DNA from 4 places in the Halomonas sp. BLK-85 genome. Region 1 is predicted to be linked to each of the others. Evidence: predicted binding sites of a transcription regulator. Region 1 holds the regulator's gene; each other region holds the start of a gene.

The links. Region 1 encodes sigma-54, which starts transcription at its own class of promoters, with help from an activator protein. Its sites were predicted from a motif close to TGGCACNNNNNTTGCTNT; they were not measured.
Region 2: LL947_RS13740 (P-II family nitrogen regulator) is a predicted target of sigma-54. The motif match lies at 5,357-5,374, and genes of this name have one in related genera.
Region 3: LL947_RS06615 (putative urea ABC transporter substrate-binding protein) is a predicted target of sigma-54. The motif match lies at 4,179-4,196, and genes of this name have one in related genera.
Region 4: glnA (glutamate--ammonia ligase) is a predicted target of sigma-54. The motif match lies at 6,886-6,903, and genes of this name have one in related genera.

Annotation. Positions count from the first base shown of each region.
Region 1 covers NZ_CP087731.1:1,923,945-1,931,481, reverse strand. The annotation lists gene pmbA (metalloprotease PmbA) at 1-476, shown strand, start outside; gene LL947_RS08725 (HPr family phosphocarrier protein) at 494-763, opposite strand; gene rapZ (RNase adapter RapZ) at 800-1,708, opposite strand; gene ptsN (PTS IIA-like nitrogen regulatory protein PtsN) at 1,769-2,236, opposite strand; gene hpf (ribosome hibernation-promoting factor, HPF/YfiA family) at 2,241-2,549, opposite strand; gene LL947_RS08705 (RNA polymerase factor sigma-54) at 2,690-4,105, opposite strand; gene lptB (LPS export ABC transporter ATP-binding protein) at 4,237-5,004, opposite strand; gene lptA (lipopolysaccharide transport periplasmic protein LptA) at 5,014-5,523, opposite strand; gene lptC (LPS export ABC transporter periplasmic protein LptC) at 5,538-6,119, opposite strand; gene LL947_RS08685 (KdsC family phosphatase) at 6,122-6,664, opposite strand; gene LL947_RS08680 (KpsF/GutQ family sugar-phosphate isomerase) at 6,713-7,537, opposite strand, start outside.
Region 2 covers NZ_CP087731.1:3,004,671-3,012,207, reverse strand. The annotation lists gene LL947_RS13765 (ABC transporter substrate-binding protein) at 1-678, opposite strand, end outside; gene LL947_RS13760 (ABC transporter ATP-binding protein) at 675-1,442, opposite strand; gene LL947_RS13755 (TonB-dependent siderophore receptor) at 1,621-3,828, shown strand; gene fhuF (siderophore-iron reductase FhuF) at 3,854-4,495, opposite strand; gene LL947_RS13745 (accessory factor UbiK family protein) at 4,747-5,109, opposite strand; gene LL947_RS13740 (P-II family nitrogen regulator) at 5,453-5,791, shown strand; gene LL947_RS13735 (ammonium transporter) at 5,835-7,085, shown strand; gene glnK (P-II family nitrogen regulator) at 7,311-7,537, shown strand, end outside.
Region 3 covers NZ_CP087731.1:1,479,884-1,487,420, forward strand. The annotation lists gene LL947_RS06595 (urea amidolyase associated protein UAAP2) at 1-446, opposite strand, end outside; gene LL947_RS06600 (urea amidolyase associated protein UAAP1) at 460-1,182, opposite strand; gene LL947_RS06605 (ABC transporter ATP-binding protein) at 1,179-1,973, opposite strand; gene LL947_RS06610 (ABC transporter permease) at 1,970-2,797, opposite strand; gene LL947_RS06615 (putative urea ABC transporter substrate-binding protein) at 2,858-3,934, opposite strand; guanidine-I (ykkC/yxkD leader) riboswitch at 3,992-4,126, opposite strand; gene LL947_RS06620 (glycoside hydrolase family 19 protein) at 4,447-7,537, opposite strand, start outside.
Region 4 covers NZ_CP087731.1:2,790,694-2,798,230, forward strand. The annotation lists gene LL947_RS12660 (M1 family metallopeptidase) at 1-1,952, shown strand, start outside; gene glnG (nitrogen regulation protein NR(I)) at 1,974-3,401, opposite strand; gene glnL (nitrogen regulation protein NR(II)) at 3,448-4,497, opposite strand; gene LL947_RS12675 (DUF4124 domain-containing protein) at 4,653-5,183, opposite strand; gene glnA (glutamate--ammonia ligase) at 5,303-6,709, opposite strand; gene LL947_RS12685 (hypothetical protein) at 7,260-7,537, shown strand, end outside.

The sequences.
Region 1 (7,537 bases):
AACGTCCCATGGAAGTGGGCGCCGCGGCGAGTTCACCCTTTGACGGTGAAGGCGTACAGACGCGCAATAATCGTTTTATTGTGGATGGCCAGGTTGCCAGCTATATGCTGTCGTCCTACAGCGCACGCCGCTTGAGTATGCAGACCACGGGGAATGCTGGAGGGGCGCGTAATTTGCGTCTGGCGGCTCCGTTGCGCTCATTCGAAGATCTGCTCAAGGAAATGGATCGTGGTGTCTGGGTAACAGAACTGATGGGCCAGGGCGTGAATGGTGTGACGGGCGACTATTCCCGAGGAGCGGCCGGTTTCTGGATTGAAGATGGTCAGATTCAATACCCGGTGGAAGAATTCACCATTGCAGGTAATCTGAACACCATGTTCAGCGGGCTGGTGGCAGTAGGTAATGATACCGATACGCGAGGCAGTATTCACACGGGCAGTTGGTTGGTTGACAGTATGACGGTGGCGGGTGACTGATGGACCAGGCCTGGCTATCAGATATCTTCATCGAAGCGGGCATCGAGCAAAGCCTCTATGGCTTCCAGTGCCCGCTCCGCTTCGCTCCCTTCGGCCTTGAACTCCAGTTGAGTGCCACAGGGGGCGGCGAGCATGAGCAGCGCCATGATATTGCTGGCATCTGCCTCTTGAGTCCCTTTGCTTACCTTGATGCAGGCATCAAATGCCTGGCAGCAAGTGACGAGCTTGGTGGCGGCGCGGGCATGTAGGCCACGCTTATTGGTCAATGTCAGTGTTCTTTCAGGCACCCTGGTTCCTTTTTCCAAGCGGTGTCGGCGGTCGGCTCATTGGGCAGTGTTGCTATCCGCCATCTTTGCACCTGTCGTTGTTGAGTACGTCAGTCCCAGTTCCCGGTGTCGAATATGGGTTTCAATGCCATTGTCAGCCATGCGTTGAGCCAATTGCTCTACGGTATACACCGACCTATGCTGCCCGCCTGTACAACCGATGGCAATGGTCATATAGCTGCGTTGGCTACTCTGGTAGGCGGGGAGCCAGCGACTGATCCAGGCATGAATATCGTCGCCCATTGCTTTGACAATCGGGTAATCATTAAGGAATGCCTGAACATCGCTGTCGCGTCCGGTGGATTCGCGTAGCATCGGATCCCAATAAGGGTTCGGCAGGCAACGCACATCAAACACCAGGTCGGCATCCAGTGGAACGCCGCGCTTGTAGCCAAAAGATTCAAAGGTGATCGTCAGTTTGTCGCTCTTGTGCAGCGCCACCTGGTCAGTGATCCGGCTACGCAGATCATGAGCGGTCATCCGGGAGGTATCAATCGTCAGGTCGGCAAGATCGCGCACAGCACTCAGCGTGTTTTCTTCCTTGCTGATGGCTTCCTCAAGGGTGAGATCACTATGGCGGGTCAGCGGATGACGGCGGCGGGTTGCCGAATAGCGCTCAAGCAGGATGCGTGCGTCTGTGGTCAGGTAGACAATCTGAAAATGAATGTCGCGTTGATGCAGTTCAGTGAGCAGTCTGGGGAGTTTTTCAAGGGCCCCGGGCAGATTCCGGGCATCAATGCTGACGGCCAGGCGTGACTGCTCCCCCTGGTCGCGTAGTTCATCAACCAAAGAAGCCAGAAGCATCGCTGGAAGATTATCAATGGCGTAATAACCAAGGTCTTCCAACGCTTGCAGGGCAATGGATTTTCCTGAGCCGGAACGGCCGCTGATAATGACCAGTTGCATAGCGTCTCTCTTGCATGGGGACACCCTGAAAGTGTTTCGGGTGTACTGGAAGCATCTGGATCAGAAGGCGCTATCGCGTATTTTCTCACTGATCAGGTCAAGTAGTTCCCGCTGACTACCTGCCTTGCGAAGTTGAGCCCGAACGTTTGCGTCATTCATGATAGTGGCTACCTGACCGAGCAGCGCAAGATGGGTGTCATCTGCTTGTTCGGGTACCAAAAGCACAAATACCAGATCGACCGGTTCGCCATCGATCGCATCAAAATCAACCGCTTCAGAAAGTTTCAGAAAGCTGCCAATCGGGGTTGAGCAGTGTGGGCTACGGGCATGCGGGATGGCCACACCATTGCCGATACCGGTACTGCCCAGGCGCTCCCGATTGATCAGACGGCCAAATACCTCCTGGCTGTCGAGGCTGGGGGTGTTCTGGGCAATAAAGGTGCTGAAAAATTCCAGCACCCGTTTTTTGCTGCCCCCAGGCACATCATAGAGAACGCGCTCCGGAGGCAGGATGGTTTCCAATGTCATTGGTTTACCGCACACCTGCGCCTTGGGCGCGTGCTTGGGCTTTTTCCTTGTGTTTAACCAGCTGACGGTCAATCTTGTCTGCCAGGGCATCGATAGCAGCATACATATCGACATCCGTAGCTTCAGCATGCAAGTCTGCGCCGGAAGCGTGCAGCGTACAGGCAGCTTGCTGACGCTCTTTCTCTACCGACAGAGTGACCTGAACCGTAGTGATATTATCGTAATGGCGCTCTACCCGAGTGAGCTTCTCGTTGACATAGTCGCGCAGGGCGTCGGTCAATTCTACGTGATGGCCGGTAATGTTGACTTGCATTGACGTACTCCTTTCATCGGACTGATCTTTGATTGTAACCCTTTTTTTTATGAAGCAAAGCCCTTTGGGGCAAGTTTCCTTTGAACTCAGCCACTTCTTGACAAAACGATTGAGCCGGTTGCCATATAGCCGTTGAGGAGTCAGCTCAGATGGCGGCGTTCGCTGGAAGACGGAATGCCCATGGCTTCACGGTATTTGGCCACGGTGCGTCGCGCCACGCTTACGCCATCCTTATTCAACAGCGTCACCAGACGGCTGTCGGATAGCGGTTTATGAGCCGGCTCTTCCTGGATCAGTTTTTTGATCCGTGCCCGAATGGCAGTGCTTGAGTGATGGTCTCCGTCCTGATTGCTGACGTGGCTTGAGAAAAAGTACTTGAGCTCGAATACTCCGCGCGGGGTATGAATGAACTTCTGGGTGGTGACGCGGGATATGGTCGATTCGTGCATATCCACGGCGCTGGCAATATCCGCAAGAATCAGCGGTTTCATGGCTTCTTCGCCCTGTTCCAGAAAGCCTATCTGGCGAACAATGATTTCCTGGCCGACACGCAGCAAGGTGTCGTTGCGGCTGGCCAGACTTTTGATCAACCAGCGCGCCTCCTGAAGATGATCCTTGAGGAACTGGTTATCTTCACTTTTGTCAGCACGCTTGATCAGGCTGGCATATTCCGGTTGTATGCGTAGTCGAGGAATGGCATCAGGATTAAGCGTCAGGTGCCAACCCTGATGATCATGATGCACCACCAGATCGGGTGTGACATAACCGCTGGCGGTGCTACCAAAGGTGCTGCCCGGACGAGGATCCAGACTTCGTATCAGGCCAATCACTTCGCTGAGTTGGTCGTCGTCCAGATTAAGGCGGCGTTTCAGAGTGCGGCTATCATGTTTGCCGAGTATTTCCAGAAACTGCCTGACCAGGCGTTTGGCCGCAACAAGCAATGGCGTCGTGTCGGGTAGCGCTGCCAGCTGTAGCATCAGGCACTCACGTAAATCGCGGGCAAATACGCCAGTAGGCTCAAACTGTTGTAGGCGTAACAGGACGCTCTCGATTTCACGTTGCTGTATACCTTCATGGGCAGTCATCTGCAGACTTTCACGAATCTCGCTTAACGTCAGTGACAGGTAGCCATTGTTATCCACCGCATCAATCAGGGTTTCGGCGATAATGTGTTCACGGGGGCTGATATCTGTCATGGCAAGTTGCCACAAAAGATGTCCGTGCAGGCTTTGTACTGCCGTGTCACGCTCAAAGTCGGGGCCTTCCTGGCCAGGGCTGCCTGAACCGAATGAATCCTGGTATGTGTCTGACCAGTCACTATCGACCGAGAGTTCGCTGGGAATATCCTCTGACCAGTCAGCTTCCTTGTCTTCCTGGCTGGCGTGCTCGCCAAACTCTTCTTCCTGTTCCAGTAAAGGATTGGCATCCAGTGCGTTCTGGATTTCCTGACGAAGATCCAGAGTCGACAGCTGCAGCAGGGCGATTGCCTGTTGCAACTGGGGAGTCATCGTCAGTTGAGTGCCAAGACGCAGTTGAAGGGACGCTTTCATGACCATTCGTGAACCACCCGTGGCATATAAAGCTTTACCCTAAAACCACCGGCTTTCAGGCGCAAGCAGCAATAAGCATGCCATCGAAAAAAATTACCTGTGAATGTGATGACTAACAGTCTGGGCGACGACTGACATCACAGTTTAAAGTCCTCGCCAAGATAGATATCCCGGACTTGCTGATTGTCCAGAATCGTATCGGGGGAGCCGCTGGCAATGATGTGGCCGTCGCCGACGATATAGGCGGTATCACAGATATCCAAGGTTTCCCGGACATTGTGATCAGTAATCAATACGCCAATGTGGCGTGCCTTGAGTGCACGGATGATGGTCTTGATATCACCAACAGAAATTGGGTCAACCCCGGCAAAAGGTTCATCAAGCAGGATGAAAAGCGGATCAGTGGCCAGCGAGCGGGCAATTTCAACGCGACGCCTTTCACCGCCGGACAGGCTCATGCCAAGGTTGTCGCGAATGTGAGTGATATGAAAGTCCTCGAGCAGTTTCTCGAGATGATCTTTACGTTCGTTGCGGGAAAGCCCCTGGCGGGTCTCCAGAATCGCCATGATGTTGTCAGCGACGCTCAGTTTGCGAAAAATGGAGGCTTCCTGAGGCAGATAGCCGATCCCGGCAATGGCGCGTTCATGCATGGGTGCCCGGCTAAGATTCAGGTCATCGATATATACCTTGCCAGCATCGGCTTTAACCAACCCGACAATCATGTAGAAAGATGTGGTCTTGCCTGCGCCATTGGGGCCAAGAAGCCCAACGATGCTGCCTTGGGCAATATCAAGATTGATATCCTTGACAACTCGGCGTCGCTTATAGCTTTTGGCCAGGTGGCGTGCTGAAAGTGTTTTGCCGGGTGGGCTCAGTACTGCAGCCGTGACGTCATCGAAAGACACTGAAGGCTCCTACTGCTGCTCAGGTTGCAAGATCATGCGAATGCGTTGGTTTTCACTGCCTTCGACATCCGATCGGGCCTGAATGACACCCCGATCGATGAAATATTCCAACTGGCCGCCGGTGAAACGGTCGTCTCCCTGACTGAGTTCAGCGCGATCTGTCAGCACCACCCGGCGTTCCGCGACATGGTAAGTGATGCGTTTGGCCTTGCCTTCGGTAATCTCTTTCCGGCCTTCGAAACGATTACGGATATAGGCGCGGTCACCCGTGGCAATTGCTCTGGACAGTTCGCCATTGGCGTTACGCTGAATTTCTACTCGAGTGCCGTCTATACGCAGATCACCCTGGCGTATGCGCACATCGCCAGTGTAAACGGCGGTGCCTGCGTTCTGGTCGATATCGAGCTGGTCGGCTTCTACTTCAACAGGATCGCCAGGGGCGGCATACAGCACCTGAAAACTGGCCGCACTGAGCAAGAGGCTGAAAAACACACGAGTGGTCAAGGCAGGGATATTCATCGGGTAATACTCCTTTAAGGTGCCATCTCGGTCGGGTGATAACCACGCACCTGGCCCGCCAGCTGCATGCGGTCTTCGTTAAGCCATAAATCCATTCGTTGAGCCTGAATGGATTGAGGCGGTTGTTCCAGCATGACAGGGCGGTTGCTGAAGGCGTGCGCTTCTGCGCTGTGATAATCAAGCCGCTGTGTGGTCAGCAGCCAGGTTTCCTGAGGCTCCCTTAGGCGGACATTGCCGCGTAAAACAAGATGCTCCCCCTGATTGTCGATGTGGCCTTGCTGCGCACTTGCGTGCCACTCGCGCTGTTGACTATCGACCAGTAGGGCGCGCGGAGACTCAAGCTGAGTGGTCTGGCGTTGGGGCGTATGCGTCAGTTTTTTGACCGTCAGGCGCTGATGGCGATCGCCTTGCTGGTCATACAGCGTGAGCACAGCATTATCGACCACATGTCCGGGTTCTTCAGCTCTGGCGTCCGGGTCGATTGTGTGACCTGAGTCTGCTTGCCAATCGAACCAGGCCAGCAACCCACCCAACGCAAGGATGAGACCGGCCAGAACCAGGCGTTGTAAGGTAACGAAAGAGCGGCTCTCGGTCATTATCAGCGGCGACCGTGTAGATAAGTGTCTATCACAGTGCCCCAATGGCCCTGAGCATCGAGCAAGGCATCGCATACTTCGCGAACTGCGCCGTGCCCGCCCAGCCGCTCAGTGATCCAGTCAGCATGAGTGTGCAGGTAATCAGGGGCATTCGGCACCGTAATGCCGACGCCAGAGCGCTTTATAGTGGCCAGGTCTGGCAGGTCATCGCCGCAGTAGGCGACCTGATCGAGCTCGAGATTCAAACGCTGGCAAAGCTTTCGGAGAGTGACAAGTTTATCTTCACAGCCTTGATAGACGTGGGGGATGCCGAGTGCCGCTGCGCGTTGGCTGACCATGGGGGAATCCCGCCCGGTAATGATGGCAACATGCAACCCGGCCCGTTTAAGCAGCTTGAGACCCTGTCCATCCTGCGTATGAAAGGCTTTTATCTCCACGCCATCAGCCTGAAAATATAACCGGCCATCGGTCAGTACGCCATCGACGTCCATAGCAAATAAGCGCACGCGGCGCAGGTGATCAACCAGGTTGGCGGGTTGGCTCATGAAAACTCCATCTGAGAAGGCAGTTGATATTTTTGCCAAGTATGCTTGCTAGATAACGCCACTGACGAGCAAGTCATGCATGTGAAGTGCGCCGATTGGGCGCTGCTCATCATCGACCACTGCCAGAGCGGTAATCTTGCTTTCCTCCATTAGCCGCACTGCCTCAGCGGCCAGCATGCTGGGCGCGATGCGTTTGCCAGGGCGAGTCATGACGTCATCCACCAGCACATCTCGCAGATCGTAATGGTGATCCAGAGTGCGGCGTAAATCACCATCGGTGTAAACCCCGGCAAGCCGACCTTGGGAATCGATCACGCAGGTAAACCCCAGCCCCTTTAGGGTAATTTCCAGCAGGGCATCCCGCAAAGGGCTCCCAAGGGGGATGCTTGGCAGACGCTCGCCGTCGTGCATTACATCCTTCACGCAAAGTAACAAACGCTTGCCGAGAGTGCCGCCCGGATGTGAAAGGGCAAAATCTTCAGCCGTAAAACCACGTGCCTCAAGCAGGGCCACCGCAAGAGCATCGCCCAGGGCGAGCGCTGCCGTTGTAGAGCTGGTCGGTGCCAGGTCCAAAGGGCAAGCTTCTCGTTCAACCCCGCTGTTCAGGTGGGCATCGGCGTGACGAGCCAGGGTGGAATGCACTCGCCCAGTCATGCTTATCAAGGGGGCTCCCAGACGTTTGAGGAGGGGCAACAGGGCGGTCACTTCACTGGTTTCACCAGAGTTTGACAGGGCAATGACGACGTCGCTGCGAGTGATCATGCCAAGGTCGCCGTGGCTGGCTTCTCCGGGGTGAACAAAAAAGGCGGGTGTACCGGTGCTGGCCAGGGTGGCCGCAAGCTTGCCCGCGATATGTCCGGATTTGCCCATGCC
Region 2 (7,537 bases), 1.1 Mb from region 1:
AATCAAGGTTTCAATCCCGACCAGAGAAAACCCCCAGGCATTGGTGGCTTCCTGCCAGGCATTGGCAATGCCAAGCTGCTCAAGCACCGCGTCATACAGGCCGTTTTTACCGAAGACGCGCACATGACGGTCATCCATGAATTGAACAATCAGCAGTGGCCCAGGGGCAGACAGTCTGCTTTGCAGTGAGCGGAGCAGGGTCGCGGTATCGGTAATCAGGTTTTCCGCCTCTTGCTGACGCCCAACACGTTCACCGAGCGTACGGGTCAGGTGTTGCATTGCCTGCCAGGTGTCGCTGTCAGCCTGATACAGCGAGAAGGTTTCGACGGGAGCAATGCGCTCCAGCCTGGAGGTCAAACGGTGAAACATCGGGGAAATGAAAATGGCGTCAGGCGACAGGTCTGCCAGTAATTCCAGATTAGGTTGGGTGCGCAAGCCAAGATCAACCACAGACTCAGGGATCTGCGGTTCACCGACCCAGGCATGGTAAGCATCTATCTGAGCAACACCCTCTAATGGAGCGTCCATAGCCATCAGCGTTTCCGCCAGGGTCCAATCCAGGGTTGCCCATCCGGAAGATGCGAAGGCGCTGCTCATCAATACCGTGTACGCCAGCGCGAACGCAGATAACCCAGCCAGGATGCGCAACACAATGTCACGGAAATAGTGGATCATCATGCCACCACGGCAACTCTGTGATGTGCTGTCGGGTGAGGCACAATATGCATATCAATGCCGTAGATGGCGTGCAGCATCTGATTGTCCATTAACTGCTCAGGGCTGGCGTCGGCCAGCAGCCTGCCGCTGTGCAGTGCCAGCAGCCGGTCGCAGTAACGGGCAGCCATGTTGATATCGTGAAGTACGATGATGACCCCTAACCCCAGTTCATGGGTCAGGCGCTGAATGAGTGCCAGTACGTCAACCTGGTGAGCAATGTCCAAGGCCGCAAGGGGCTCATCCAACAACAGAAACTGACTTCCTTGGGCCAGCAACATGGCCAGCCAGACGCGTTGACGCTCGCCCCCCGACAGCGTATCCACGAGACGATCGGCAAACCTTTGTGTCTGGGTGAGCTCGAGTGCCTGTTCAATGGCGTTCAGATCCTGTTTGCCAGGCCGCCCCCAAATCCCATGCCACGGATAACGGCCCATGGCGATCAGCTCTCGTCCGGTAAGGTGTTCGGTAGGTGGCAAGCTTTGTGGCAGGTAGGCAACCTGACGGGCAAATGCACGTGATCTCCACTGTGTGATGTTGTGACCTGCAAAGTAGATCTCGCCGTCGCTGGGTGCTTGCTGCCGCGCCAGCAGTTTCAATAGCGTGGACTTCCCTGACCCATTATGACCGATCAAGCCACATACCTGGCCTGGGACAAACCGGGTCGTGGTGGCCTGTAAAAGTGTTCGGTCAGCGATGCGATAGCCAGCGGCATGGATGTCAAACATGGCATTTACTCTGTTTGGATTTCGGCAGTAAGCAGAAGAGCCGCTGAGTATAAATGAACATGAATACTTATCAAAATTATTAGCAAATGATAATTTTTGCTATTTATTATATTAGTGATTATTGCTATGATCCGCTCGCATTTTTCACCGATTGATATCTCATAGAGGCACTTTATCCATGCAACCCGTTCACCAGTACTCGTCTGTGCTTACGCGTATTTCCAATCCAGAATCGATGAACCCCCTGTTACTCAGCATCCGTCGTGCCTGCGCCGGAGCCGCTTCGGGGTTTCTTTTATTGGGTCCCAGCTCTGTTCTGGCACAAGACGACACGGTGGATCTGGGAGCGGTTACTGTGCAGGCCGAAGCGTTGTCCTTGGTCACAGAGGGGAGCGATGATTACCGTGTTGCGCAAACAAGCACCCCTACGCGACTGGACTTGACGCCTCGCGAGACACCACAGTCAACATCGACCTTGACGCGTGCCCAGCTCGATGACTTTCAGCTGAACACTGTCAATGAGGCGCTGGAAAGCGTACCGGGTGTGACCATTGAACGCCTGGAGACAGACCGCACCTATTACACCGCTCGCGGTTTCGACATTAACAATTTTCAGGTGGACGGGCTGCGCGTTCCCATGCCCTACAATAATATTCACGGCGATATGGATACCGCTGTCTACGACCGGATTGAAGTGGTGCGTGGCGCCACTGGCTTGATGTCGGGGTCAGGTAATCCGGCGGCGACCGTTAACTTTGTCCGCAAGCGGCCGACATCCTCTCCACAGGCATCGGTAGGTGTCAGCGCCGGGAGCTGGAACCGTCAGCGCGTGGATGCCGATGTCTCTGGTCCGTTGGACGATGCCGGACGTGTGCGCGGCCGCCTGGTGGCCGCTGGCCTGCAGACGGATTCCTATCTGGATCGTCTTAGCCGTGAACGCGGCCTGCTATACGGGGTGCTGGAAGCCGATATCACTGATACGACCCGGCTCAGTGTTGGCCACACCTGGCAGGACAACAACACCGACTCCAACATGTGGGGCTCATTGCCAAGCTATGATACGGCAGGTAACCCGACGAACTATTCGCGCAGCACCTCGTCAGCACCGGACTGGTCTTACTGGGATGGTGAAACCCATCGCAGCTTCATTGAGCTGAGCCAGGAACTGAATAATGACTGGTCATTGAAAACGACCCTGACACACCTGGATATGCTGTCTGATACCCAGCTTTTCTATATCTATGGCTCACCTGATGCCGCCAGTGGCCAGATTGACAGCAGTCAGCTCACCCTGAGTCAATACGAAAGGCACCTGGAGCAGTGGGTGGCCGATGTGCATGCCAAAGGCACTATTGATGCCTTCGGACGTTCACACCAGCTGGTGGTCGGTTCTGACTGGAGTCAAAGCCGCAATCAGCAGGAATCCCGCTATCCGGTGACCTCACCTACAACGCCCCTTCCTCCACTGGATGAGTGGAACGGTGCCTATCCTGAGCCGACGGAGTGGATTGCTTATCCCACGACTGTCGGGGATGCGACCATCAAGGAGCGCAGTTTCTATACGGCAGCCAAACTGGATCTGGCTGACCGCTGGACAGGTGTCGCCGGGACGCGTGTGAGTTGGTTTGATGCCTATGGTGAACAGTACGGGGTATCACAGGCAACGGATGCTGACGCCGTGGTGACGCCCTATGTTGGGGTGATTTATGACATCACACCGGATGCGTCACTGTATGCCAGCTATACCAGTATTTTTTCACCGCAGACCGAAACAGACATCAGTGGCGAGTATCTTGACCCTATTGATGGCGAGGCGCAGGAAGTCGGCATCAAGGCAGACGTCTTTGATATGGGAGCTGATGCGACGCTGTCGGCATTTCGCATCACCCAGGATAACGTGGCACAGCCAAATGGCACTCTGCCAGATGGCACCGCCATCTACGCTGAAGGTGACGGGATTACCAGCAAAGGGTTTGAAGCCACTCTGGCGGGCGAACTGGCACCAGGTTGGCAGGCTAATCTGGGATACACCTATATTGACATAGAAGACGCGGACGGCCAGGCAGCAAATACCTATATTCCCCGCCATATGGTGCGTGCGTCTACCAGTTACCGCCCGGCGTCACTGGACCAGCTGAAAATAGGCGCGCGCGTGCGTTGGCAGGATGAGATCGAACGTGAGCGTGATCTGGCAGATGGCAAAACCCGCCAGGAGGCCTATACACTGGTAGACCTGATGGCCAGCTACGATTTCAGTGAGCGACTGACAGGGTCTTTGAACATCAACAACGTGACGGATGAAAAGTATCTGACCAGCCTGAAGTGGGATCAGAGTTTTTACGGTGCATCACGTCACTTCATGGCCAATGTGACCTGGCGCTACTGAGGGCTCGCGTTTCATCGGTGTGCTGTCAAACGCCCATGCCTTGCATGGGCGTTGATTGTTTAAGGGGCTTGACTTGCCGTCGGGTGCACGCAATTGGGCAGTTGTCGCAGTAGCCAAGGGCGGGAATCCGATAGCACAAGCAGCAGAGACGCCGCTGGCGACAGCCCTTTCTACCCGGGGATAGAGGTTGGTAAAGCGGGTTGCGCTGGCCGTCGGGGCGTTGCGGTTGATGAAGGAGTGCGCTGGCATCGCTCAAGCGCTTTGAGTCAACGTCAGGATGCGTGGCAAAGCGTTGCGTAAAGTATTCGAAGTAGGTGCCGGCATTGTTCCAGTAAACCCGAGGTGATACGCCGGACAGTGTCACGAGTGCGTTAATAATGGGTGTCAGGTGAGCATCAAGCAGCGGGGAAAATTGCTCAAAGGGGGATGACGCCGCAACAGGGACGCCAGAATGTGCAAAATGCAGGCGCTGCGTGTACCCCTCAACGGAGGGATAGACAGCTACATGATCCAATGCTGCTGGTAACTGGCGGCCAAGCAGGCAATGGGAAGCCAGTGTGGCGGCAATCAGAACGCTGAAATGCCATTTAGACCACAGCGATGCTGTTGCCTTCAGGTCATGGCTTTGTAACTGTGTCTGGCCAAAAAAAGTGATCTGTTGACGCAACCGGCAGACATCCTGCAGTGCGTAACCCGCTAACAGCCTGGTACAGGGAGGGGGCCCATAAGTAGGGGGCTTTAGGCCTTTCAATGTATGGCGGTATACCTCATGCAGCCCCTTTGGTGTCGACATTGCCTCTCCTGGTATCGCCCGAGTGATTGTCGGCGAGGCCTTTGGGCCTTGCCGACAATCAGGCTAGCAGGAGGGCAAAAGATGTCAACGATTATGATTATCATTTGCAAAAATGGTCGAACTGGCTATGTTATTGGCTTGTCGTCGCCACCGGTATTATCGTCCTGTGCGCCGGTGTTGCTCTCACTATGATGTGTTTCATTGCTTTCAGCGGGCGTCTGCGCAGAGGGCGTGGCGTGTTCATCATTATCCAGTGCGGCTTCAAGCGCGGCCACCTGGCTTTCCAGCGCTTCAACGCGGGTACGGGTGCGTTGTAGTACATCCATCAGGATATCGAAATCTTCCCGTGACACCAGTTCCAGGCGGTCAAAGGCGCCGCGTACTACCTGGTGGACACCTTTCTGGATATCTTCCGGAGCTTGTGACGCATTCTGCAGGCGCTCGCCGATCTGTTGAGCCAATTGGCCGATACGGTCATGGGGCATCATGGTTCTTCTCCTTTTGAGTGGGCTATTCCAAGGATACGCAACACAGCGCCAATGCGCATGTATCAGAGCCTTTTTGATTAAAAAAATCCCTGCCTGGCGTATGAGTTGAAATGATGCAGTGCGGCAATCGGGTTGCCCTTTTTTGGTGCATGATCAGTGCCGACTGATGGCAGAGTGCGCCCTGATTGCACACAGGAAGAAGAGTTTTATCAATAAGTGTTTGTATTTAAACATAAAAATACAGAGTTGGCACGTTATGCGCATTGTAGAGGGGCAAGCACCTGGTTCGGGCAGCGACGGCTGCTTGCGCCAACCTCTGTTAACGACGCAAGGGAGATCCGGGATGAAACTCATCACCGCCATCATCAAACCGTTCAAGCTCGACGACGTGCGCGAAGCGTTGGCTGACAACGGTGTTCAAGGCATTACCGTGACGGAAGTCAAAGGCTTTGGCCGTCAGAAGGGACATACAGAGCTTTACCGTGGCGCTGAATACGTCGTCGATTTTCTTCCCAAGGTGAAAGTGGAAGTCGCTGTCGATGATTCTCGTCTGGAAAGCGTACTGGACGCTATTTGCAGTGCCGCCAACAGCGGCAAGATCGGTGACGGCAAGGTGTTTGTGACACCGCTGGACGATGTAATCCGTATCCGTACCGGTGAGCGTGGTGGCGACGCAGTATAACCCCGCTTTCACCCTTTGATTCTAGCTTGATGGAGACTGTCCGATGAACGAGTTCGCTGAGCTGAGTTACGCGCTCGATACTTTCTACTTTCTGATATGCGGTGTTCTGGTCATGTGGATGGCCGCCGGGTTCTCAATGCTTGAAGCCGGTCTTGTCCGCTCCAAGAACACGGCTGAAATCCTGACCAAGAATATTGCCCTGTTTTCGATTGCCTGCACCATGTATCTGCTGGTGGGCTACTACCTGATGTATTCAAGCGCCGCAGGCGGCTTTATCCCCAATCTGGGTTTCCTGATTGGCGCCGAAAACAGCGTCGATGCTGTCACCGCCGGTGGCGATGATGCGCCCTACTATTCCATGCGCTCCGACTTTTTCTTCCAGGTTGTCTTTGTGGCAACGGCCATGTCGATTGTCTCGGGCGCTGTAGCTGAGCGTATGAAACTGTGGGCTTTCCTGGCTTTTGCTGTCGTGATGACGGCTGTGATCTACCCGGTATCCGGTTACTGGACATGGGGCGGTGGTTGGATCAGCGCTATCGGTTTTTCTGATTACGCGGGTTCTGGCATTGTTCACATGGCCGGTGCAGCAGCAGCGCTGGCGGGCGTTCTGGTGCTTGGTCCACGTAAGGGCAAATACGGCAAGGATGGCTCTATCCGCGCCATTCCAGGGGCTAATCTGCCGCTTGCAACGCTGGGTACCTTTATCCTGTGGATGGGCTGGTTCGGCTTCAACGGCGGTTCCGAGCTGAAGATGTCAGATGTCGGCTCTGCCAATGCGGTCGCGCAGGTCATGGTGAATACCAATGCCGCAGCCGCTGGCGGTGTGATTGCAGCCCTGATCCTGGCCAAGCTGTGGTTCCGCAAGGCGGATCTGACCATGGCACTGAACGGTGGTCTGGCCGGTCTGGTAGCAATCACTGCAGGGCCTTCTGCGCCCTCTGCATTTGCCGCCATGCTGATTGGTATTGTTGGTGGTCTGCTGGTAGTGGCCTCCATTGTGATGCTTGACAAGTTGAAGCTGGATGACCCTGTTGGTGCGATCTCTGTACACGGTGTGGTCGGTATCTGGGGCTGCCTGGCAGTGCCGCTGACCAATGCTGATGCTACCTTTGGTGCCCAGATCATCGGTATGGCCGGCATCTTTGCCTGGGTCTTCACTGCCAGCCTGATTGTCTGGTTGATTCTCAAGGCGGTGATGGGTGTTCGTGTCACTGAAGAGGAAGAATACGAAGGCGTCGACATCGCTGAATGCGGTATGGAAGCCTATCCGGAGTTCAGTGCTTCCAGTAAATAAGCATTGCCATGTAAAAATGACGTCCACTTGCTGGCCCCCCATTTCGGGGGGCTTTTTTGTATCCATAGAAGCATCTGCTTCCAATCAGTTTTTCATTATCGGCGGGTGGCGGTGTATGCTAACGGGTATCGATTGCGATCGTTTCTGTTGACCATGGCGTATGCTTACACCATGAGCAGACGGCGCTAACCAATTTCAATCCCATTGTATTCAGAGGACGACGCCATGAAACTGATTTCTGCCATTATCAAGCCGTTCAAGCTTGATGACGTGCGCGAATCGCTCTCCGATATCGGTGTGCAAGGCATTACCGTGACAGAAGTGAAAGGCTTTGGCCGTCAGAAGGGGCATACCGAGCTGTACCGGGGTGCTGAGTATGTGGTGGATTTTCTGCCCAAGGTGAAGCTTGAGGTGGCCGTGGATGACGATATGGCCGAGCAGGTGATTGATGC
Region 3 (7,537 bases), 440 kb from region 1:
ATGTTGTGCGTGATATCGCGCTTGGTCAGGCCGTATTCCGGATAGTCGGCAATGGCCTGCATCCAGTTGTCACGGCAGGAGTGCATGTGACGTTTTTCCAGATCGTAGCGAACGGTATTGCTTTCACTGGAGCAGGCACCCCCCAGAGTATCGTGGCGACCGCAGGTGTCAGCGGTAATGGTCAGCATGCCGCGCCCTTCACTGGATATCAGACGGGAACCCGCGGTGAGGTAGACAGCGCCCTGTTCACGCACGGTGTCCATGGCACTGTAGCGCTCGCTGGTATCGTCAGCGCTGAAAAACAGGGTGTCAGCAGCCTGATTGCCTTCCAGGTCGAGGATGCGCAGGGTCTGGCCACGCTTGACGATACCAATATAGTGATCGCCCGCATTGACCGTGGTGCGGCTCAAGGCGTTCTCGGGGTGACGTGTGCTTTCAATAATCATTTGACATTTCCCCTTACAGGCCCAGATGGTAGAGACGGTTATTGGCAAAGCCACGCGCGTTTTCGGGGCGCGACAGATAGCAGGGATCATCGTCAGTCGGCGGTTCGGCGGTGCCCAGGGCGATGTCCACGCCGCGGCGCGGGTAGTCAACGCTGGGGTCCAGCGGGTGGGGGCAGGTGTGCAGCAGTACCAGGGTGTCCATCTCCATACGCAGGGTGATCTGGCTGCCGGGCTGGCAATGGCCGTTGACATAGCGCAGCATGCCGGCATCGTCGCTTTCCACCCGGGAAAACAGATTCAGGTTGGCTGCCATGTCCCGGCGGCCCAGGCCGTATTTGGCAAGCTCTACCAGAAAGGCATCGAAGCCGGTGCGGGTCCAGTCGTTATGTGCCTGCTGGTAGCTCACCGGTTGCCAGCCCTTGCTGACCAGGTGTTGAGGCAGGAGGTTGCCGCCCACGCTGTCATGCCAGCCGAGATTGTCGTCGGTGATGGAGGCAAAAATGCGCCCCATATCCGAGTAGAGGCAGTGCCCCTGGGTGAGCTTGAAGGTGTGCTGGCACTTCAGGGTGTCGGGCAGGTTCAGCCGTTCCAGCAGGTTTTCCGGGTTGTAGCACAACACGCCTACGTTAGTATCCGCCTGTTGCGCGGTCAGGGTGAGGGTGGTGCCGCGGCGCAGGCGCAGTGACCAGTGATGCCCGCCGGGTAGATGGGTCGTATAGTGAGCGTCGTTTTTCACAGCAGCGTCTCCTCCGTATGGGTTTGCAGGCCGCCTTTCTGCAGCACTTCCTTGAGCGCGGTGGAAGCGCGGTCTCGCGAGATAGGCAGGTCGTAGGTGATGGTGGCCCCATACGCCTCCGGGGCCTGGGGGTCGTGGCGCGTCTTGTCAAAGACCCACAGCCGGGTGCCTAGCTCAAAGGCTTCCTTGAGGTCGTGGGTAATCATGAAAATGGTCAGTTCCTGCTCTTTCCACAGGCGGTTGATAAGCCCGTACATGTCCTGGCGGATGCCCGGGTCGAGGGCGCCGAAGGGCTCATCCAGCAACAGGATACGTGGCCGCATCATCAGCGCCTGCGCGATGGCCAGACGCTGCTGCATGCCACCGGAAAGCTCGTGAGGGTATTTGTTCAGCGCATGGCTCAGGCCCACTTCGTCGATGCGGGCCCGGGCGGTGTCAATTGCCCGGCGTCTGGCAGTACCAAAGCTCTTGCCCAAAAACCGGGCGCTGTGCAGTTCATCGGCAATCATGACGTTACCCAGCACCGTCAGATGAGGAAAAACTGAGTATTTCTGAAAGACAACGCCGCGGTCTGGCCCTGGCTCATTGGGAATCGGTTTGTCATCCAGCGTGAGGCTCCCCCTGGATGTGGCTTCCGTGCCCAGCAGCATTTTGAGAAAGGTGGTTTTACCGCACCCGGAAGCGCCTACCAGGGTGACAAACTCACCGGGCTCTACGCTAAAGTTAAGATTTTCAAGCACGACATGATGGCCGTAGTGTTTCTCAAGCCGTTTGGCAGCGAGCAGGCTCATGCGTTATCTCCTTCGCCTGCGTGGTACCAGGGAAAGGCCAGGCGTGATGTCCAGGCCAACAGTTGATCCAGCAGAAACGCCAGCAGGGTTATCCATGCCACGTAGGGCAGAATGATATCCATGGACAGGTAGCGGCGGACAAGGAAAATTCGGTAGCCCAGTCCTTCCTGGGCGGCTATCGCTTCAGCAGCGATCAAAAATAGCCAGGCGGTGCCCAGTGCCAAACGCGTGGCATTCAGCAGGCGTGGTGTCAGCTGCGGCAGCAGTACCCTTAACAGCACCTGCCAGGAGCTGGCGCCCAGGGTTTGCGCCTTGATTAATTGTTCATCGGGTAGGCGTATGGCATGGCCCTGAAGATCGCGGATAAGAAATGGCGTCACGCCAATCGCGATCAGCGCGATTTTTGACGCCTCACCGGTTCCAAAGGCGATAAACAGAATAGGCAGTATTGCCATGGGCGGAATCAGCGAGACAACGGTGATCAGCGGCGAGAGCTTGGCCCGCACCATGGGCAGGCCCCCACTCAGGATGCCGACGATCAGGCCAATCAGCGCGCTGATGCTCACACCAATCACAATGCGTTCCAGGCTGGCAAAGGTATCTGTCCATAGCAGGACCTCGCCGGTTCGCGCGTTTTCGACCGTGGCCAGGTGATAAAACGAACCGGCCATTTTTGACGGTGTGGGCAGCAGGCGGTCGTCGGGGTTTTCCGCCAGCCGGGCGCTGGAAAGGCTCATATAGAGCACGGCCAGCAGCAGGAAAGGCAGTAAGCCCAGTAGCCAGCGGCTTCCCCGTGAGGGCGTTAGGTTAATGAATCGCTTCATGGCTGTGTCCACACAGATTGAGGGCAGCGGGAGTGGCGTTTGCCACTCCCATGACACGTCTTATTCAGCGTCGATGTAGGTCTGGGTAAAACTTGGGTCAAAGCGCAGTCTTACATTGCCTTCATCGCCAAAGGTGCCGGAGGGCGTTTCAATGCCGACGACGCCCGCATTAGGGGCCATATCGCCCAGCAGGCCGTGGGTGAAACTGAATTCGGCGACTCTTTCCATGGTCGTCAGCACGTCGGAGCTTTCGATCAAGTCAAGCGCCTCATTGGGGTCGGTGTACAGGTAGGTGGCGGCCAGTTGTTCCTGATACCCTTCGAGATCGGTGCCTGCCGCCTCGGCCATCTGGGTGAGTGCCTGCTCGTCGTCGTTGGCCATCAGGTCCATGACCTCATACCAGGCGCCGACCAGGGCGTGGCCCAGTTCCGGGTAGTCTTGAAGTGTCTGGGTGTTGACGACCATGAGGTCAAGGATCTCGCCCGGGATCTCGGCGGAGGTGTAGACCACGTTGGCATTCGGCATTTCAGCAATGGCGCTGAGCTGCGGGTTCCAGGTGGTAACGGCTTCGGTGGATTCGCTTGAGAAAAGCCCGACAATATCGGCATCCGAGCTGTTGACCGTCTCGACATCACGTTCGCTCAGGCCGATGCTTTCCAGGCCTCGGGCCAGCAGGTAATGCGAGACGCTGAACTGCACCAGGTTGACGTTCCTGCCTTCGATATCCGCCAGATCATCGCTTCCCTTCAGCACAATGCCATCGTTGCCGTTGGAATAATCGCCGACAATCAGGGCGGTGGAATCAACGCCGCTGGCAGCCGGAAGGGTAAGGGCATCCATGTTGGTCATGGTGCAGCCGTCCATGTTGCCAGAGGTGTACTGATTGATGGATTCGACGTAGTCGTTGATCTGAACCACGTCGATACTGATATCGTATTTGTCTGCCCACTTATCCATGATGCCTTCGGCATCAATGTAGGCCCAGGGCATCCAGCCAGCATAGATAGACCAGCAGACGCTGAATTCATCGCGTTCCTGAGCCTGGACCGGCGAGACAGCAACGGCTGACGCCAGCATTAGCGTTGAAAGGGGGGCGAGAAGTAAGCTTGTCGAGGAGATAGGACGTTTGGGCAACATGGAAGCCTCCGGCGGCTATGGATAAAATCAGGGGCATCGGCGCATTGCTGAGCCTTATCCTCCCGGGCTTTTATCCCGCCGTGTAACCTTGCCGGCTGACAGTGAATCAATCATGCAAGGTCGATTGCTCTTGGACCAGTCACGCCATCAGGGCCATTCATTAATGGTGTCGGAACCCTAGCAATCTATTGAAAGCTACATTGTGTGGCAGCAATGCTACCGGTGCCCATGCTCACCTGAAAATAATGCACTATTCATGCCATTGCATAAAAGTTGATTAATATCAGTTTGTTGAGTGTGATGTTCAGGCATGCTGAGATAATGGCTGAGCCAGGATGCGCACTTTCAGTGCGAACACCTGGGTGAAATGCACCTCCATGTGGCGAACAGGGCGCTTGTCTTGGTGGTTACATGACCGAAGCAATAAAAAGGTAGCAGGGGGTATCACCCCTGCTACCTGCATGGCACGTTCTGGCGCCGCAACGCGGTTAGCGATAAAACGTCAGCAGACTCTAGACAATATCGCTAAACAGCCGCTGGTTCATCAGCTCGAGAAAAAGGCTATAACGTGCTTCCCGTGACTCATCACTGGTTCCAGAGTTGATGAGGTTGGTGATCTGGTCACAGACCTCACGCGAATCACCACCATCGGCCACGTCGTTCATTCCGTGACGCAACCAAAAATCAATGGCCGAGCGCACTGCATAGCGGGGCTCTGCGACAAGATCCGGCTCACTTTCGAAATCAATGACTTCTCCCCATAGGTCTGTGTGTCTTGCGGTAAATGCCGCATAGTTACTCCGGCCTGTCAGCTGAATGAGGCCTCGACCCCGAAAGCGCCAGCCGTCACCGGTTTCCGGGCCGCCGTTGCCCAGGGAGGCTCTTGCGTAGGCGTGGTTGGCAATGGCTTCTCTATCGGCAGGTTGATCTGTTTCATCGTTGCGCCCGTGTTGCTCGGCAAGCGCTGGATTATCTCTATAGAATTTGAAATCGCCTGTTTTGAGCGCCTCCACCGAATAGTTGAGGCTTTCAACCAGGCTCAAACGGTACCCGGTTTCATGACGCACCTGAGCCATGAAATGTGCCAGGCGCAGCTCGGTATTGAGATCTCCCAGCATCAGGTTTGCTGAAAGTTCCGAAGCAATCGCGTCCATATCGTCAGCTGAGGCCGTGCTGTTGGGCCAGACTGCGACTAGATGAGAACGCTTGATAGGCCCATTTTGTGGATCAGCCTCCTTGCCAGGCGGTTGGTTTTTCTTCGTTAGCGCCTGGCTGTTTCCCGTAGCACCAAGCAGGTTCTCGGTCGCGATGCGCCCCTGTTCAGCGCTAAGCTGACCGCTTTTGACGGCTTCCTCAATTACGCGGGCGTGATCATGGTTGGTCGCCGGATCCGACTGCCTGACCGATTGACCCACCTGGGCGCGTTGCTGCGGCGTTACACCGAGTGGCTGCAACGCTGCGCTGCTGCCAGCGCTTCCTGCACCTCCGGAGAGGGGAGTGCCATTGCTGCTGCCACTGCCACCGGACGCGCCTCCAGACTCGCCACCGCTCAGGCTACCCCCTGTGGGCGGAATTCCCATAGAGGCCTGGGCGGCTGCCAGGGCAGTATCGGCGGCCACCTTGGCAAGCTCCGTAATGGTGTCGAGTATCTGTTTCTGTTTTTCGCCGTCCACTTTCATGGCGGTATCCGCCAGAGTACGGATGGTGTTCATGGTTTCTTCACCGTAGCTCAGATTATGAAACGGCGAGGACGTCGTCAGCCCCTGAAGGGCGCTATCAATGGCAGTATTCGGGGTCTGCGGCGGCGATTGGTAACCCAGCACGGCGGATGGCAGTGAAGTGGGCTGCGGGGCCTGCATGGGGCTGCGACCACCGGTAGCAACGGGGGCGATGTCCGTTGCGCCAAACGGCACGGCCTTGCTCTGATCGATCTCCCGGGTGACGTCGCGTTTTTCGGTGGCGTTGTGGCAGGAAAGGTAGGTTTCCGCGAACACACCGCTGGTGGGCACCGATACGACCCGTGCCTGCCGGCTGATGCGACTCAGATCAATAGGTGGCAGCACCCGCAGGTTGGGCGCCAGGCGGAACGCAACGTAGTTGCCATCAACGCCTATAGGCACGTTGACAATCAGGTTGAGCAAGGACTTTCCGTTGTAGCTGAGACGGTCGAAACGCAGTGCCCGCTCCTGGGGGTCTTCGCTCATCCAGATGGCTGACATGGCCGTCATGGGATTCTGCTGCAACCAGCGCACAGCACTCTGCAGCAGCTGGTAGTCGGCTTCTCGGGGCGTTGTCTGCAACAGATTATTTCTCAGATCACCCTGGCTGGGCACCTCGAGACCTAGTGTAGCGCTGCGTTGTTCAGTGCTCACCGTGACGTTTCCAGTGCCCGGCAGGGTGTAGACGCTGATATGCGGTTTGAGGTGACGACCGCGCTGCAAATGAGCGGTTACCTCAAGATTGGAGAAGCTGAACTCCAGTGCTCGATTCATTCTCTCACGCAAAATGTCTTCCCAGACATCCTGAGCCCCCTGCGGAATGAAGCCGGGCAGGTCCGGCATATTGATCTCTGCCTGAACCTTGGGATCCAGGCGGAAGTGGAGGCCCCGGATACGATGCAGGGCTACTGGGGTTGAAACGAACTGGGTGCGCGAGCTGTCCAGCGGACGAAGAGGCACGCGGCCGTACTCTGTATTCAGGAACAGATCGATTCCTTCCTCGATGCTCTCATCTGCCATGATGGTCCAGCGGCTGGCGGTGACCTCTGGCTCCTGGTAGCTGGCGGCATTGTGGAACAGCCGCTCCAGTGCATCCATGGCGGACGTCAGGTGTCTGGGCAGCGCCTGACGCAGTGCAGATTGATGGCGCAGCAGGAAGTGGACCAGTGCCCAGTTGTAGGACGTGTAATAATGGCGGATGTCTGGCAGTGGCGGCAGCGGTGCAAAAATGTCGTGGTCAATGGCGTAAGGGACCATCAGCACGTCTTCTTCGGACATCGCCTCGGTCACCACCCGATAGTGTGCCAATACCTGATAGTACTGAATCGTCAGGGCATGATGCTGGTTCTGGTTACGCACTGTTCGCGTGCGTACTTCTTCACGCTCGGTGACCTCGGAAGCCGTGACCACCGTTGAGCGCAGGTCGCGAATAGAAGATGCCCGCTGGGACACCACATCGGACGCCTGCCTTACGGCCTGCGAGGAAATGTTGCGTACTGCATTGTTCCAGGCATCAATATTGCCATCACTCTCGCTGCCGGTATCCGGGCGCACCAGATGAGCAGCGGCAATCCCCAGGCCTGCACCCACGGGACCGCCTATCAGCCCACCGATAACGGCGCCGCCCAGATATTCTTTCCAGCCAGGCTGGTTGTTCGCTTCTGCGCTGGCCTCGGCACGGCTGCCGCCTGAGATGTTCTCTTCAATCGAGCCGGTCACAATGTCTGATACGGTTGTATCGCGCTGCATGTCGGCTTCCAGCGCTTCAGACGCTTTGACACTATCCTGACGCATGGCCCTCTCGGAGCGGCGCCAGTCGATAATGGCCAGCTTGATCTCTTCTCGCGGTGCCAGCGCAAGGCTATAAAGCAGCTTGCCCAGGCCC
Region 4 (7,537 bases), 870 kb from region 1:
GCCTGTGGACGACAGGCGCCCTGGCGACAGCGCCAGCACCACAGGCAGATATCGAGAAATCTTTTCAGGTAGCCCTGGACCCGGGAGAGCGCTCGATCAGCGGCACCCTGGTGCTTCGTCTGCCCGAGGATAGCGATGCCGAGCCACTCACCTTCACACTGGCCTCCGGCCTGAACCTTGAGCGGGCCGAACAGGCTGAAGAACCGCTTGAGTGGGAAGAGACCGGCTCAGGCCGCTATCGGCTTGAGGCGCCTGCCCCGCAGTCACCGATCACCCTGAGCTGGTCAGGCCAGCTTCCGGCTCAGCTGCCTGGCGGCGGCTATTGGTCTGAAGATAACCTCTGGCTACCCGGTCAGCTGGCCTGGTACCCAAGGTTGGATACCAGTGCGCCCTTTGCCGCCGACATTGAGGTTTCCACCCCGGACAGTATCGAAACCGTTGTCAGCGGCCACTGGCTGGGCACCGCCAGCCAAGACAACCAGCGCCAATCACGATTTGCTCACCCCCAGGCCCGGCAGTTATCGCTCGCGGCCGGTCGCTGGCAGGCAGCAACCCGTGACATTGCCGGCGACGGCACTGAAAGTGTCACGCTTCGCACCCTGTTCCCGGAGAGGCTAAGCGCTGGCTTTGCCGATACTTATCTGGACGCCGCCGAGCGTGCTCTGCTGCTGTTTCAGCAGCGTCTCGGCCCTTACCCCTATTCAAGCTTTACCATGGCCGCCTCATCGCGCCCCATCGGCTTTGCCTTTGCCGGTTTCACCCTCTTGGGCGAGCAGGTCATCGCGCTGCCCTTTATTCCGCATACCTCGCTGCCTCATGAACTGATGCACGGCTGGTGGGGCACCGCCATACAGGCCACACCGGGCCAGGGTAACTGGAGCGAAGCCCTGACCACCTACCTGGCCGACTACGCCATGGCGGCACAAAAAGGCGAAGAAGGCGCTCTGCGCCAACGCTGGCTGACCGACCTTAACGCCCTGCCGGATGCCGACCATCTGGCCCTGCAAGACTTTGGCTACCAGCGCCAGCCCCAGGACCGCCTGATTGGCTACCAGCACGGCGCCATGCTCTTTCATATGCTCGAAGCGCAGATAGGCACATCGGCCTTTGACAGCGCATTGCGCCAACTGATTGACCAGCATCGTTTCGGGCAGGCCAACTGGCAGGCTATACAAGACGCTTTTGAAGACACTTCCGGCCAGGCGCTGGGCGGGTTCTTTGACGCCTGGGTGGCGCAACCCGGCCGCCCGACGCTGGGCATGAACACCCCCCGCCTGGAAGAAACGCCAGAGGGTTACAGGGTCACGTTCAACCTGAGCCAGACGGCGCGCCAGCATGACCGCCATGACGATGAGGAACGGCGATGGCCGCTGCGACTTCCGGTAGACATTCACTATGCGCAAGGAGAGACCGATCGCACCTGGCTCAACCTGGAAACGGCCAGCGAGCGTTTCACTCTCGATACCCGTGAACGCCCCACCCGCATGGTCATCGACCCGGATTACCAGGTGTTGCGACAACTGCCCAACGCGCCGGAAACCCTGCGCGAGCTGAGCCTGGCCACAGAGACCCGCTGGCTGCGCCTGGGTGCCTTCCAGGAGCTGCCCCTGCCGCGTGGCGCTACTGAACTCGACAGCCTGCCGGATGACCTGACGACCACCCCGCTGTGGGTGATCGGTACGCCGGATGAGATTGCAAAGTGGTGGGACGACCAAGGCCTTGAAGCCCAGGCTCAACCCCCCGCAGAACAGCCGCAAGACGCCCCTGACGGGACGCTATGGCGTCAACCCGGCACCCAGCTGGGCATCATCAGCGCCCCCACGCCGCAAGCCGCCATGCGCCTGGTGCGCGGCCTGCGCCACTGGGGAAGCGCCAGTTACGTTGTACTCAACGATGGCGACACCCAACGCGGCACCTGGGAAAGCGAGCCTGCCTTGCAGCATACTTTTTGACCCATGCTTTGCCACCAGCCATTATTCATCCGCCAGCGCGGGCAGCAGCGCCTTGAGTTTGCGCGTCAGGGTATTGCGCCCCCAGCCCAGCAGTTCGGCGGCCTCGCCCTTGCGCCCACCGGTGTGTTTTAACGCCGTCTCGATCAGGATGCGTTCAAAATCGGGCACGGCTTCTTCCAGCAGGTGCGTATGCCCCTCTGCCAGGGCCTGATCGGCCCAACTGCGAAAGGCACTGCGCCAGTCCCCGTGCAGGGTACCTTCCAGGGTATCCGCATCGCGCAGCTCGGGCGGCAGGTCTTCCACCAGTATTTCCCGCCCGGAGGCCATAACCGTCAGCCAGCGGCAGATGTTCTCCAGCTGGCGCACATTGCCCGGCCAGGGCAGATGGGTCAGATGGGCTTCCGCCTCGGGTGTCAGCACCTTGATATCCGTTGACAGCTCCTTGGCCGCTTCGGCCAGGAAGTGCCGGGTCAGGCGGGGAATATCCTCGCGCCGCTCTGACAGGCAAGGTAAATGCACCCGGATCACGTTAAGGCGATGGAACAGGTCCTCGCGGAAACGCCCGTCTTCCACCAGCGATTCCAGGTTCTGGTGGGTGGCAGCAATAATCCGCACATCAACCCGCACCGGCGTATGCCCCCCGACCCGGTAGAACTCACCGTCCGCCAGCACCCTCAGCAAGCGCGTCTGGGTTTCGGCGGGCATGTCACCGATCTCATCCAGAAACAGAGTGCCGCCGTTGGCCTGTTCAAAGCGGCCCTGACGCTGGGCCGCGGCACCGGTGAAGGCGCCTTTTTCGTGGCCGAACAGCTCGGACTCGATCAGATCACGCGGAATCGCCGCCATATTCAGGGCAATAAACGGCTTGCCCGAACGCGGGCTGTGCTGATGCAGCGCCTGGGCCACCCGCTCCTTGCCGGTGCCAGATTCACCGTTGATCAGCACGGTAATATGCGAATGCGACAGCCGCCCGATGGCGCGAAACACCTCCTGCATGGCCGGGGCTTCGCCAATGATTTCCGCGTTCAGGCCTTCCGGCACGCTGACCGGCTGCTGGCGCTCGCGGGCATGGGCCACCGCCCGGCGCACCAGCGCCAGGGCTTCATCAACATCAAAGGGTTTGGGCAGGTATTCAAAGGCACCGCCCTGATAGGAGGCGACGGCACTGTCCAGATCCGAGTGGGCGGTCATCACGATAACCGGCAGATCCGGGTGGGCGTCACGGATCCTGGCCATCAGATCCAGGCCGTCAATCCCCGGCATGCGGATATCGGTCACCAGCACATCCGGCGGCTCGGCAATCAGGCGCTCCAGCACCGTATCCGCACGCTCGATACATTCAACGTCCAGATCAGGCTGCGCCAGGGCGCGCTCCAGTACCCAGCGAATCGCGCGGTCATCGTCCACAATCACCACACGAGCAACATCGGTCGAGTGAACTTCAGTCATGGCGCTTCTCCGGTGAAATCAACCAACAAATCAGTAGATGGCCCCATCAGGCCGGGCCATCCATAAACAGGGGAATCAGTAAACGAAACTCCGTCCGCCCAGGCCGGGACTCGCACTCGATCAGCCCCTGATGCTGGTGCAGGATCGACTGGGCGATCGACAGCCCCAGGCCGCTACCTTCAGCGCGCCCGGACACCATGGGGAAAAACAGCGTTTCCTGGAGACTGTCCGGCACCCCCGGCCCGTTATCAATGATGCCCACATCGCACACCAGCCGGTGCCGCTCGGCGCCCAGGGTAAACTGTCGCCGTGCCCGGGTGCGTAATACCAGCCTGGGCGCCTGCACACTGGCATCGTTCATCGCCTGAACCGCATTACGGGCCACGTTGAGGATCGCCTGGATCAGCTGGGCCTCGTCACCGGACAGGTCCGGCAGGCTGGGATCATAGTCACGCTCAATACGCACCTGGGGGTGCTCGGCAATCAATAAGGCACGCACCCGCTCCAGTACCTTATGAATATTGACCGGTGAGTGCTTCACCATGCGATTGGGTCCCAGCATGGAATCCACCAGATCGCGCAGGCGGTCAACTTCTTCAACAATAATATGGGTAAATTCCTTCAGCCCCGGATCAGAAAGATCCCGCTCCAGCAGCTGCGCTGCGCCGCGAATGCCGCCCAGCGGGTTTTTCACCTCATGGGCCAGGCCGCGGGCCAGCACCTTGATGGTTTCCTGGCGGGTCGTCAGCGCTTCCTCACGGGAAATCTGCATCAGCCGGTCACGAGGCTCAATTTCCAGCAGCAGCTCATCGGCGGACAGCGGTGTCACGGTGTAGTCCACTGTCAATGGCTCACCGCTCATCGGGATGACCCGGGCCTCGCGCTGGGTAAAGGGATGAAAGGCATCACGGGCCTTGATCAGGACATCCTCAATCGCCTCCTCCTCGCCCAGCAGCCCCTCCAACCGCGACCCCATCACACGACTGATACTCACCGCCAGCAAGGCTTCTGCTGCCGGGTTCATCCACCGCACCTGCAGCTTGCCATCCAGGAGCAAAACGGCAGTGGTGAGGTGGTCAAGCAAGCGTTGGTACATATCACTACCTGTGATCGAGTGGCATGGTGATGGAACTGCAAAAAGCGCGCCAACCTGGCGCAGCTTACTGACACAGCGTTAAGCCAGGGCTGGCCGCGCTTACACGGGCTGTTCGCGACCAGAATGCCCGCCATGATGCGCCCACTAAAGCACCATTATGGTGCAACATGAAACCGCACCATCGGGGTCTGATGGCGCACCCGCCCCTGGGCATCCAGCAATTCAGCCTGAAGCTGGTGCACGCCGGCAGGCAGATTGGCCATCCAGAAAGCCTCGCTGTGCATCGCGCTCTGGTTGATTTCACCATTAAGGCGCAAACGCAGCTGGTGGTCGTCACGCAGCGCCGGGCTCAGATCAATCTCGACCGCTGTGGCAGCGCTATTTAATCGCGCCTGATGGGCAGGATAGGCTATGGTAAAGCGATCATAAGGCATGAAGGGCGGGCCGGGAGCAGGCTTGCCTGATGGCTCAGAAGCCGGTGATGACGAAGCGACACCCGGCAGCGGCGCCAGCTCCACAGCTTCACCACCCCGCGCCGGGTTATCGGTAAAGGTGACGCGGCCTTGCTCATCCACCACCCGATAAACCGCCTGGGCTGCCAGCGATGGCGCTCCAACCAGCAAGGCCGCCCCGAGCACTCCCGCGCAAAGCCGCTGCCATTGCTTTTCTGCTGTGTGTTTGGCCATTACCGCCCCCTAACAAAAAACCCCGCCGAGGCGGGGTTTATAACGGATCACGTCGGGTTATGCCCCCTGGGTGATCATAGCAGCTTAGTTCAGCATCAGTGCTTATATCAGCAAGGTGCTTAGCAGCTGTAGTACATGTCAAACTCGATCGGGTGCGTGGCCATACGCATACGCTCGACGTCTTCCATTTTCAGTTCGATGTAGGCATCGATCATTTCATCGGTGAACACGCCACCTTCAGTCAGGAAGGCGCGGTCAGTATCGAGGGCTTCCAGCGCCTGATCCAGGCTGTGCGCAACGGTCGGCACGGCCTTGCCTTCTTCCGGCGGCAGGTCGTAGAGGTTTTTGTCCATGGCATCGCCAGGATGGATCTTGTTCTTGATACCATCGATACCGGCCATCAGCATGGCTGAGAAGCACAGGTAGGGGTTGGCGGTCGGGTCAGGGAAACGCAGCTCGACACGCTTGCCTTTCGGGCTGGCGGTATACGGGATACGGATGGACGCGGAACGGTTGCGGGCGCTGTAGGCCAGCATGACCGGCGCTTCAAAGCCCGGCACCAGACGCTTGTAGGAGTTGGTTGAGGCATTGGCAAAGGCGTTCAGGGCACGGGCGTGCTTGATGATGCCGCCAATGTAGTAAAGCGCCATTTCAGACAGGCCCGCGTACTCGTCACCGGCGAACTGGTTCTGACCTTCTTTCCAGAACGACTGGTGAACGTGCATGCCGGAGCCGTTATCACCCACGATCGGCTTGGGCATGAAGGTGGCCGTCTTGCCATAGGCATGTGCCACGTTGTGGATCACATACTTCATTTCCTGAACTTCGTCGGCCTTCTTCACCAGGGTGTTGAACTTGACGCCGATTTCGTTCTGGCCGGCGTTGGACACCTCATGGTGATGCACTTCTACCGACTGGCCAATCGCTTCCAGGGTATTGCACATGGCACTACGAATATCGTGGAAGCTATCCACCGGGGGAACCGGGAAGTAGCCGCCTTTGACACGCGGGCGGTGGCCCAGGTTGCCGCCTTCCACCTGACGGTCAGTTGACCAGGCACCTTCTTCTGAAGAGATCTTGTACATGGCGCCTTCAATATCGGCCTTCCAGTGTACTTCATCAAAGATAAAGAACTCAGGCTCCGGGCCAAAGAAGGCGGTATCGCCCAAGCCGGTAGACTGCAGATAGGCTTCAGCGCGCTTGGCAATAGAACGCGGGTCACGATCGTAGCCCTGCATGGTGGCCGGCTCGATGATATCGCAGCGCAGCACCAGGGTAGCGTCTTCGGTGAAGGGATCCAGGTACGCTGAACCGTCTTCCGGGCGCAGGATCATGTCGGATTCGTTGATGCCTTTCCAGCCATTGATGGAGGAACCATCAAACATCTGGCCATTTTCAAAAAACTCTTCATCCACGTCACGCGCAGGAATCGTCACGTGCTGTTCCTTGCCGCGCGTATCAGTAAAACGCAGGTCGACCCACTTGATGTCGTGTTCTTCGATGAGTGCAATTGTCTTGGTTGACATGGTGTCCTCCGGTTTAGGCGTAACTGAGCGTATCTGGGCACCTGTTGGTACCTTGCGTATTACCTGAAGCTTCAGGCAAGACGCAGAACAGGCCAAACGCGGTGCAAAGTTAAATCGGCTACTGTTTTAGCACGTCCAGGCATCCGCTGCCTATGACCTTAGCCGCTGACATTTATAATGCAGGTTGTATGCCAACCACGCACCAATAAAGGGTATAAAAAAATAAACTCCTGTTTTAGATGATATTTATCCGCTTTTTCAAAATCACTCAATGCCACATAAAAGAGCAAAACGTATTTCCCAACGCCTAAATGCCACTAAAAGGCGACCCATCCCAGTATTAACGCACCAAAAAAGCACAGATAAAACCCATATTGCACCATATAAGTGCAAAAGGCTTGCAGAAGTGACGACCAGGCCCTTGACGCCTCCTCTTTCCCCTAATCCGGATGTGCTCTAGTGTGTAGGTAAGGCCAACCGCGCAGCCTGACGCTTTCAATCAGCCACCAGCCTGGCGGACTTCACACTCTTTCCAGCCAAGGAAATAACCATGCACAAGCACATCGAATGGGACCCCACCGACGGCGACAGCGTCACCGCCAACCTCAACCCCGACACCCCTTACCCGGGCGAGATCCTTTCCGCCCGCTACAAAGGCTGCAATGTGCGCGTCAAGGTAGAAACCTACCGCGAGGATGACTGCGTCAGCGTCGCCAGCGTTGTGGCTCTCATCACCCCCAGCGGCAAACGCAAGGAAAGCCACCACGACCTGCAACTCGGCGACATCGTCCGCCTGCCGGATGACAAGCGCAGCATTGAACGCTGGCA